Regions from separate parts of the Brevibacillus sp. NL20B1 genome, predicted to be linked through region 2. Evidence: riboswitches for the same ligand, from Rfam matches in the RefSeq annotation. Region 2 holds a riboswitch; each other region holds the start of a gene.
What was found. A riboswitch is a leader RNA that binds a small molecule or an ion and turns the genes downstream of it on or off. The one in region 2 is predicted to bind S-adenosylmethionine.

Region 1 (3,269 bases), on a different contig from region 2:
CGCCGATAATCGGGACGGACAGGAACTGGCTGAGAAAAGAGCCGAGCAGCACCAGGACGATGGCCGTACCGATCGTCAATCCCAGGCCTCGGGCAAGACCTGCGAGGAAGTTGATCCACAGCAGCTTGCTCGGGGCTGTATAATTTTGAATCACGTCGGCGAGGCGGATATCCTCCAGAAAGAGGGCGATTTTGTCCATCCGTTCGTTCAGTTTGCGCACTTCCTGCAGCTCTGCCAGCAGCTTGTCGATCTTGGCCAGCAAGCGGTCGGTGGGGGATGGGGGCATGCGGCTCTCCTCCTGTCTTGCATTCGTTCCCGTTACGTATCAGTGTAGGAAAAAAACGGGTGAGAAGCAAGGTGTTGGACGGAAAGGTTTGCCTATCGCCAGGCGGGTAGGTACAATAGACGTACATTCCCTTTTCAAGGAGGCATCGGAATGGCTGAAACCGTTTCCCAAACGCTTTCGGAGGAACTGTTCGCGCTTTTGCAGCAGGAGCGTTTTGTCACACTCGGAACGATTGACCACGAGTCCGGCGCTCCGTCGCTCAGTTCCCTTTCCTGGACGTTTGCGCCGACGCCGCAGTTGATCCGTTTCGCCGTAGACAACCGCTCTCGTATTTTGGCCAACATTGCCAAGGAACCGCAGGTCGTGCTGCACTTGATCGGGGCCGGTTCCTCCTATGCCATCAACGGCAGGGCGACGATCAAGACGGAACGGATGGAGAATGTCCCGCTGAAGCTGGCGATGGTGGAAGTGGCCATCGAGGCCGTTCGCGACGTGATGTTCTACGGCTCCCGCATCTCGGTCGAGCCCCAATATGAAAAGACGTACGACAAAAATGCGGCCAGCAAACTGGACAACCAGGTGATGACCGCATTGAAAAACGCAACGTGATCGGGTTACCAGCATAATGAAAAACAGGTTGACAGGTACTGCCGATTTCGGTAGTATAAGGTCAACCAATTGCAAATTGCATAGCAAACTTCTTATCCAGAGAGGCGGAGGGACTGGCCCGATGATGCCCGGCAACCAATCACCTGTACAAGGGGATACTGGTGCTAATTCCTGCAGAGTGTAACGCTCTGAAAGATGAGAAGGATTTGCTTACGTACGCGTAAACAAAGCCTTCTTTTCAGAGAAAAGAGGGCTTTTTTTAATGCCCTCGGTCATTTTGTTGGAGGGAGAGATCCATATGCATCTGGAGACAAAATTGGTGCAGGCGGGCGTCGCCAAAGACGAGCGGACCGGCGCAATCAGCTTTCCCGTTTACAACGCCACCGCGTATCGCCATCCCGCCCTCGGGCAGAGCACGGGGTACGATTACACGCGCACAGCCAACCCGACCCGGACCGTGCTGGAGCAGACGATTGCCGAAGCGGAAGGGGGAGACGCCGGGTTTGCCTGTGCTTCCGGCATGGCCGCGATACATACGGTCATGGGACTGTTCTCCCAGGGAGATCACCTGGTCGTATCGCTCGATCTGTACGGCGGGACGTACCGGTTGTTCGAGCAGGTGCTCTCACGTTACGGACTTCGCTTCAGCTATGTCGACCTGCGTGACGTGAAGAATCTGGAAGAAGCAATCCGCCCGGAGACGCGGGCTGTTTTTGTGGAAACGCCGACCAATCCCCTGATGCAGATCACCGACATCGCGGCGGTGGCAGAGGTGGCCAAGCGAAACGGGCTGTTGACCATTGTGGACAACACGTTCATGACGCCGTACTGTCAGCGGCCGCTGGAGTTGGGGGCTGACCTGGTGCTGCACAGCGCGACCAAATACCTCGGCGGCCACAACGACGTCCTCGCTGGATTGATCGTCACAAAGGGTGAAGAGTTGTCCGAAAAAATCCGGTTTTTGCACAATTCGATCGGAGCGGTGCTGGGGCCGCAGGACTGTTGGCTGCTGCTGCGGGGGATGAAGACGCTGGCTCTGCGAATGGAACGCCATCAGGCAAATGCCTTGGCGATTGTAAAGACATTGCGGGAACACCCTGCCGTGACGGACGTTTATTATCCCGGTTTGCCGGAGCATCCCGGTTATGAGGTGCAGTGCAGGCAGGCCAGCGGGTTCAGCGGGATGGTTTCGTTCCGCCTGCGCTCGGCTGAACAGGTGGCGCCGTTTCTGGAGAGCTTACGGATCATATCGTTTGCGGAAAGCCTGGGCGGCGTGGAGTCGCTGTGCACCTATCCGGCGACGCAGACGCATGCCGACATCCCGCAAGAGATTCGCGAGTACGTGGGTGTGTGCGACCGGCTGCTGCGGCTGTCGGTCGGGATCGAACATCCCGACGACCTGATCGCTGACGTGTGTCAGGCTCTGGATGCAAGTCTCTCACTGACGGGAGGGAGCGTACGATGAAGTTTGCCACCAAACTGCTGCACGGCACCAGTTGTATCGACCCGGTGACAGGGGCGGCCTCGGTGCCCATTTATCAGGCGTCCACCTTTCACCAGGCTGATCTGGACCGGCCCGTCGTTTACGATTACGCCCGTTCGGGCAATCCCACACGGCATGCGTTGGAAGAGGCAATCGCCGTTTTGGAGGGAGGCGAGCGCGGATTCGCCTTTGCTTCCGGTATGGCGGCCATCTCCAGTGTGTTCATGCTGTTCTCCGCCGGAGATCACGTCGTGGTGGCGGAGGACGTATACGGCGGCACCTACCGCTTCTTGACCAATGTTCTGTCCCGCATGGGGATCGCCGTCAGCTTTGTCGATACCACGTCGTTGGAGCAGGTGGAAGCAGCCATCCGTCCCGAGACCAAGGGCATCTACCTGGAAACTCCGTCCAACCCGACGCTGAAAGTGACGGACATCGCCGCTGTCTGCGCGCTGGCGAAACAGCGGGGACTGCTGGTGATCGTGGACAATACGTTTATGACGCCGTACTATCAGCGGCCTCTGGAGCTGGGCGCGGACGTGGTGATCCACAGCGCGACCAAGTTCATCGGCGGCCACAGTGACGTCGTGGCCGGGTTGGCCGTGACCAAGGAGGCGGCATTGGGTGAGCAGCTCTACATGATCCAAAACGGCATGGGAGCGATCCTCGGCGTGCAGGATTCCTGGCTGGTGCTGCGCGGCTTGAAGTCCTTGAAAGCGCGTCTGGACGTCAGCACGCAGACGGCGGAAAAGCTGGCCCACTGGCTTTCCACACACCCGGCGGTCAGCCGCGTCTACTACACCGGATTGCCGGAACACGACGGTCATGACCTGCAAAACCGGCAGGCGAGCGGACACGGGGCGGTACTCTCCTTTGACGTGGGCAGCCGCG
Region 2 (3,269 bases):
GGCCCGCTCCACCGTACGCTTCGGCGAATGCCACCAGGCGCCGGCGGAGACAGTATGGTCCAGAAGTATGTTTTCCGCGACGCTCAGGGAGGGAATCAGCCCCGTGTCCACTTCCTGCTGCACGAGGTGGATACCGGCCCGCTTGGCATCCCGCGGTCCGCTGACGGCCAGCTCACGGCCGTCGATCAGAATGCTGCCGGCCGTCGCCTGCTCTGCGCCGGAGAGAATTTTCATCAGCGTGCTTTTGCCCGCTCCGTTGGCTCCGAGGATGGCGTGCACCTCCCCGCTGCGCACGGTGAAATCCACTCCGCGCAGGGCGTACACCCCGCCGTACTGCTTGACGATCCCCTTCATTTCCAAAACAGAGGCCGTCATCTCGCATCCCTCCCTGATCTGTCCATTTCGGTCACTTGTGCTTTGCCTCCAGCGCAGCCATCCACGGCGAGATGGCGGCGTCGCTTCGACCCCATCCGCTCACGTATTGCGTCAGGTCGGACATGTTGACCGGTTGGTCCGGCAGTTTGTCCTGGCTGACCAGATGCGGATCGAGCGAGAAGTACTTGGGCGTGTGTTCGCCGGCGATCTTTTGGTAGAGGAAGCGGCTCTGCACCCGTCCGATGTCCGCCGGATCAGTCGCCGCCGACGCTTTCCACGGGCTGTTCGGCTCCTGGATGAGCTGCAAGTCCTCGTCGGACAGGTCGATGCCGAACACCTTGATCTCCGTCCGTCCCGCCGCCTTGATCGCCCGTGTGGCCCCTTTGGCAAATTCGTCCCACGGCGCCCATACGGCGGCAATGTCGCCTTTGTTGGGGAACTTTTTCAGGATTGCATCCATCTGCGCCTGGGTGTCCAGCGCCGTATTCGGCGTGGCCGAACCGAAGCGGGCGATCTCCTTGATGTTGGGGTAGCGCTTGAGAAAAATCTCGTAGACGCGGTTGCGCTTTTCCATCGGCGCAAAACCGCCCACCCAGATGTAGACGATGTTGCCTTTCCCGTCGATGGATTGGGCCAGATTTTTCAGCCCCTGCCAGGCCAGGCTGTAGTCGTCCTGGTCAATTACAGTGACGCCTTCCACCTGGTCCAGGTCGTTGTCAAACGCGACGACGGGAATCCCCGCCTTGACCGCCCGCTCCACCCCCGGCTGCAGCGCTTCCGCACGGCCGTGGTTGATCAGGATGCCGTCCACTTTTTGGTTGATCGCGGTGTCCAGGTGGGCCGCCATTTTGCCCAAATCGCCGTCCGCGTTGTAGACGACCAGCTCGCCGCCGAATTTGCTCACCTGCTCTTTGACTCCTTGCAGGTACTGGGCAGAAAACGTTCCGATGGAAAACTCGCTGACCAGAGCGATTTTCAACGGTTTGTCCACTGCCGCCGGAATAGCTGCCTGAGTTGCCGCCGCCGGTGATGCGCCCGGCTGCTGCGGCGCGTCCGCCGGCTGTGATGACGGTGACGTGGCAGACTGGGCAGACGGCGCCGGCGGCTGTTCATTGGTGCAGCCCGTCAGCAAAAGAGCAGCGACGAGACTGGCAGACATCCATTTGTTGATCGTTTTCATCTGGTACATCCCCCTCATGAGTGCGTAAAAAATAATGACATGGACGGAAAAACCGAAAAAACAAACGCCTCTTTTCCTTGAGAAAAGAGGCGCGGTTTGCTCGCTCACCTCTCATCTCTCAGGATAATTCCTGCAGGAGTTAGCACCGTGCCGCAAGAGCAGCATGCTCTTGACAGTCGGTTGCCGGGCGTCATCGGGCCAGTCCCTCAGCCTGCTCTGGATAAGAAGGCATGTGTAATTCCAAGTTTTCCACTATGCTTTTTAATATTGATGACATCATACATCGAAGCGGGATGTGCCGTCAATCCCGTTTTTCGATCGCTTCTCCAAAAAATTCACAACTGTCAGCATCTTCCGCTGACAGTTTTCAATCGACGAACAGCGAAGGTTGGGCAGGCGTAAAACGCCAAGGAAAACGGCTCTGCTGCAATCAACGCGAGCAGAGCTGTTTTCGTTACTGTTGTTTCCCCTCCGTGTTGATTTGGAAGGTCACGCCAAACTTGTCCGTTACAATCCCATAGGCCGGGCTAAAGAACGTCTCTTGCAGCGGCATGTTCACCTGACCGTCCTGCTTCAAGGCTTCATAGATTCGTGTCGCTTTTTCCTTGTCGTCCGTCGAGATACAGATGGTGATTTGACTGCCGCTCTGATGGGGTTGGCCCGGAGACGTATCGGAAAACATGAGGTCCGACTCGCCGACCCTTATCATGGCATGCGACACGCGGTCCTTTGCCTCTTCCGGCAGGGGAAATTCCGGGTTTTCCGGCATCTCGCCAAACGTTTGGTAAAACAGGATTTTGGCATCCAGTGCTTGTTCGTAAAAGTGAATGGCTTCCTTGGCATTTCCGTCCATGATCAGATAGGGGATCAAGCGCAGTGTCATCAGGAATCAGCTCCTTGGATTTTCATTCTGCCCGCCGCAAAAATCCGTACGGGCCACAGATTGACACGTATTAAAGCAAGCCATACTCTCTATTATTTCCGATTCTCTGATTTGAAAACGAATCCAGTGTCAATGATCGTGTTGTTTACAGGAAGGAAAATGAAGCATGGCTTGAAACAAGCGAGATTTTGCTAGATCCCCCACTCTTTTTTCAGCAAATAAATCAGTTCTGCTTCCCGCTCGTCGTTCTTCTTCTGCAAAAATTCCTTTGTCCATTGATAAAAACCGTGTCCGTTTTTCTGGCCGTATTTGCCTTCGTCCACCAAACGGCGCATCATACCGAGAGAGGCCGAGTCGGTGCTGAGGTCGGGAAACAAATTATTCCAAAAACAGTTTGCCGGCGAACGATTCACGGTAAATGGTTTCGATGTCCGCAGCCGTCAGCCAGCGTGGATTATTGTTCAGCAGTCTGTCGATTTTGCTTGCTTCTGCTGCCAAGGCCGGAATGTCTTCTTCTGTCACGCCAACATCTCTGATGCTGGCGGGAATGCCCACGTCGCAAGACAGTTTGGCGATGGCGTGGACCGCCTGCATTGCTGCATCGCGAAGCGACAACCCGTCTACGTTTTCTCCCATCGCCCTGGCCACTTCCGCAAATTTGGGAATATTCGAAACTACATTGTACTTCATGACGTAGGGGAGCAGCAAGGAGTTTGCCACCCCGTGGGGCACTTTGAATTTGCCTCCCAGCGGATAGGCCAGCGCATGGACGGCTCCTACCCCGGCGTTGCCCAGCGAAATGCCGGCGAGCAGACTTCCCATCGCCATGTC
Region 3 (3,269 bases), on a different contig from region 2:
GCAGCGAGTATGATGCCGGTAATCGGGCACACTACCGCTCAAGCGATATTTTCTGCGGACATTTACTACGGAGAGGCAGGTGCGCCCTGATGCGTGACCGATTGCACCGACGGGGCTGGATAGCTGCATGTGCGGCGGTGCTGCTGCTCCTCCACGCCCTGCCGGCCTCTGCGCAGCCTCCCTACGCCAAATGGGGGCGGCTCGCGATCGAACACACGATGAAAACGTACCCGCAAGCGGAAATTGTCGACTACCTGCATGTCGGGCGGACGAGCAAAACGCCTGCTACGTGGGAAGAAACGTTCAAGCTGCTGCTCCGGGAGGGCAGACGCATGTGGGCCGTTATCGTGCGGATCGAGTTTGACAAGCAGACGGAGAAGGTCATCGCCATCCGTTTGGAAGAGACCGGCTGAACAGCCAATGTGACGAAGAGACCCGTGATGTTTGAATGGAACCGTCCATGAAACAGATGAACCCGCCCCGGGACTGAACACGTCAGGTCCGGCTTGGGCGGGTTTTGTCGAATATTGATTTCCGGCAGAAGCACTCCCGAATGGCTGACTAATCAGCCAACAGCTCAATGTCTTTCAACATGCTGTCCATATCCATTTTGGACGCCATCCCGTACACGCGGCGCATGTTGCCGTCCTTGTCGACGAGGAACATGACGGCGGTGTGCGCAAACGAACCGTCTGGCTGTTTCAGCACGGCGATGCCAAAGTCCTTGGTCACTTTTTCCACGGTGGCTTGATCGCCGCGCAGGAAGTACCAGCCGCTCAGATCGGCACCAAACTTGTCGGCGTACTCCTTGAGCACGTCCGGCGTATCCCGCTCCGGGTCAAAGGTGATCGTCACAAACGCCACCTTGTCTTTGAACAGCCCTTTGGCCTTCAGCTGTTCCTGCATCTTGGCCATGTTAAACGTCGTGGCCGGGCAGATATCCGGACAGTGGGTAAAGATGAACTCCACCAGCCGAACCTTGCCGTTGGTTCCGGACAGGGTAAATGTGGACCCGTCGATGTTATCCAGCGCAAAGTCGTTTATCTGCTTCATGACGGGGATCTGACTTTTTTGCCAGTACTGGTAGCCGAATACACCGACGACGAGCATTCCCAGCACGGCGGCCAGCACGGCAAACCAGTAGCGTTGCCAGAACGACACTTTGCCTTCGCTCATATCACGTGCCTCCTCTTCCTGATCGCGCTGTTGCCAAACGGCGATCACGCGCGTTTATCTCTGCACCGATACGTTACGCTTCCGTTTCCCCCGGCCAAGCGAGCATGCCGCCCACCATGTTGGCCGCATCGAAGCCCAATTCCTGCAAATACTGGGTGGCCATGTGACTGCGGGCGCCGCTTCGGCAGACCAGCACGACCGGTGTCTCCTTGTCCAGCTCATCGACGCGATGCGGCAAAAAGCCAAGCGGAATCAGTTTGGCTTGCTTGATGTGGCCCGCATTCCACTCCTCCAACTCGCGCACATCGATAACCTGCACCTTCTCTCCCGCAGCCAGCTTCTCCATCAGCTCCTGCGGCGTGATTTCCTTTACCCCTTGTTCCGCCATATGTACAAGCCTCCTGTATCTTCATAAATATGGATTCCATACCGTCACCCATCATACCATACCGGCGGCTGTTTTCGTATATGACCCTCCCTGCACGGACGTGTGTTCAATAATTCGTCAGAATCAGGAAAAATATAGAAGGAATTTTTTGGGCGGGCACCATCACACGAAACGCAATCACAACAAATCCCCTTTACTTACCCGGAAATTCTTATTGACCAAACCCGGCGGCCCCCCCTATAATACCAAGTAAGCACAATTTGCAAAATCTTTCGATTTCATCAAGAGCGGCGGAGGGACAGGCCCAATGAAGCCCGGCAACCGGCAAGCATCCTGCTTGCATGGTGCCAATTCCTGCAGAATCCCGGATTCTGAGAGATGAAACGGCCGCTTGATTCGGAATGACCGAAGCCTTCTTTCTCTCCGGAAGAAGGCTTCGCTTTTTATCCATTCATTTTCATGCAGGAAAAAGGAGAGATGACCATGTCGGATCAACGTCAGTGGAAGCCGGAAACCATTGCGCTGCACGGTGGACAGTCGCCTGACCCGGTGACGGGCTCGCGCGCGGTGCCGATTTATCAGACGACCTCGTACGTGTTTCGCGATACGGAGCACGCCGCCAACCTGTTCGGGTTGAAAGAGGCGGGCAACATCTACACGCGTATCATGAACCCGACCCAGGACGTGTTTGAACAGCGGGTCGCCCTGCTGGAAGGCGGTGTCGGGGCGCTGGCCACTTCCTCCGGGCAGGCGGCGATTACCTTTGCCATCCTCAACATCGCCCAGGCCGGAGACGAAATCGTCGCCTCCACCAGCCTGTACGGCGGCACCTACAACCTGTTCTACCACACGCTGCCGCGGTTCGGCGTCACCGTTCACTTCGTGGACCAGTCCAATCCGGACAATTTCCGATCCAAAATCAACGAAAAGACAAAAGCGCTGTTCGTCGAAACGATCGGCAACCCGCGCATAGACGTAGCCGACATCGAGGCGATTGCCGCGGTCGCTCACGAATACGGAATTCCGCTGATCGTAGACAACACCTTTGCCACCCCGATCCTCTGCCGTCCGTTTGACCACGGGGCCGATATCGTCGTGCACTCCACCACCAAGTTCATTGGCGGACACGGCACGGCCATCGGCGGCATCATCGTTGACTCCGGCAAGTTCGACTGGAGCAGCGGCAAGTTTCCCGGCCTGACCACGCCCGACCCGAGCTACCACGGCATCGTCTACACGGAAGCGTTCGGCCCGCTGGCGTACATCGTCAAGGCCCGGGTTCAACTGCAGCGGGATATCGGGGCAGCTGTCGCGCCGTTCAACGCCTTTTTGTTCCTGCAGGGGCTGGAAACGCTGCATCTGCGCATGGAGCGGCACAGTGAAAACGCTCTGGCCGTCGCCCGTTATCTGCAGGCACATCCCGCCGTGGAGTGGGTCAGCTATCCGGGATTGGAGAGCGATCCGCACTACCGCCTGGCGCAAAAGTACCTGCCAAAAGGTGCCGGAGCCATCCTCACGTTTGGCGTGCGCGGCGGCGTCGCCGAAGGGAAAAAGCTGATCGAGTCGGTCAAGCTGTTCTCCCATCTGGCCAACGTCGGCGATTCCAAGTCGCTCATCATCCATCCGGCCAGCACCACCCACCAGCAGTTGACGGAAGCGGAACAGCTCGCTGCCGGCGTCACCCCGGGCCTGATTCGCCTCTCCA

Region 1: it holds a riboswitch for S-adenosylmethionine, as region 2 does, so the genes downstream of both, KDN35_RS00350 (aminotransferase class I/II-fold pyridoxal phosphate-dependent enzyme) here and KDN35_RS03400 (sugar ABC transporter substrate-binding protein) in region 2, are expected to answer to the same signal.
Region 3: it holds a riboswitch for S-adenosylmethionine, as region 2 does, so the genes downstream of both, KDN35_RS19005 (homocysteine synthase) here and KDN35_RS03400 (sugar ABC transporter substrate-binding protein) in region 2, are expected to answer to the same signal.

The regions. Positions count from the first base shown of each region.
Region 1 covers NZ_JAGTPT010000001.1:53,882-57,150, forward strand. The annotation lists gene KDN35_RS00340 (DUF5665 domain-containing protein) at 1-286, opposite strand, end outside; gene KDN35_RS00345 (pyridoxamine 5'-phosphate oxidase family protein) at 437-895, shown strand; SAM riboswitch class I at 985-1,097, shown strand; gene KDN35_RS00350 (aminotransferase class I/II-fold pyridoxal phosphate-dependent enzyme) at 1,194-2,360, shown strand; gene KDN35_RS00355 (trans-sulfuration enzyme family protein) at 2,357-3,269, shown strand, end outside.
Region 2 covers NZ_JAGTPT010000003.1:61,041-64,309, forward strand. The annotation lists gene KDN35_RS03395 (sugar ABC transporter ATP-binding protein) at 1-375, opposite strand, end outside; gene KDN35_RS03400 (sugar ABC transporter substrate-binding protein) at 407-1,555, opposite strand; SAM riboswitch class I at 1,664-1,782, opposite strand; gene KDN35_RS03405 (VOC family protein) at 2,010-2,438, opposite strand; gene KDN35_RS03410 (hypothetical protein) at 2,630-2,776, opposite strand; gene KDN35_RS03415 (iron-containing alcohol dehydrogenase) at 2,817-3,269, opposite strand, start outside.
Region 3 covers NZ_JAGTPT010000038.1:13,951-17,219, forward strand. The annotation lists gene KDN35_RS18990 (DUF3889 domain-containing protein) at 90-413, shown strand; gene KDN35_RS18995 (SCO family protein) at 562-1,176, opposite strand; gene KDN35_RS19000 (rhodanese-like domain-containing protein) at 1,250-1,564, opposite strand; SAM riboswitch class I at 1,840-1,949, shown strand; gene KDN35_RS19005 (homocysteine synthase) at 2,048-3,269, shown strand, end outside.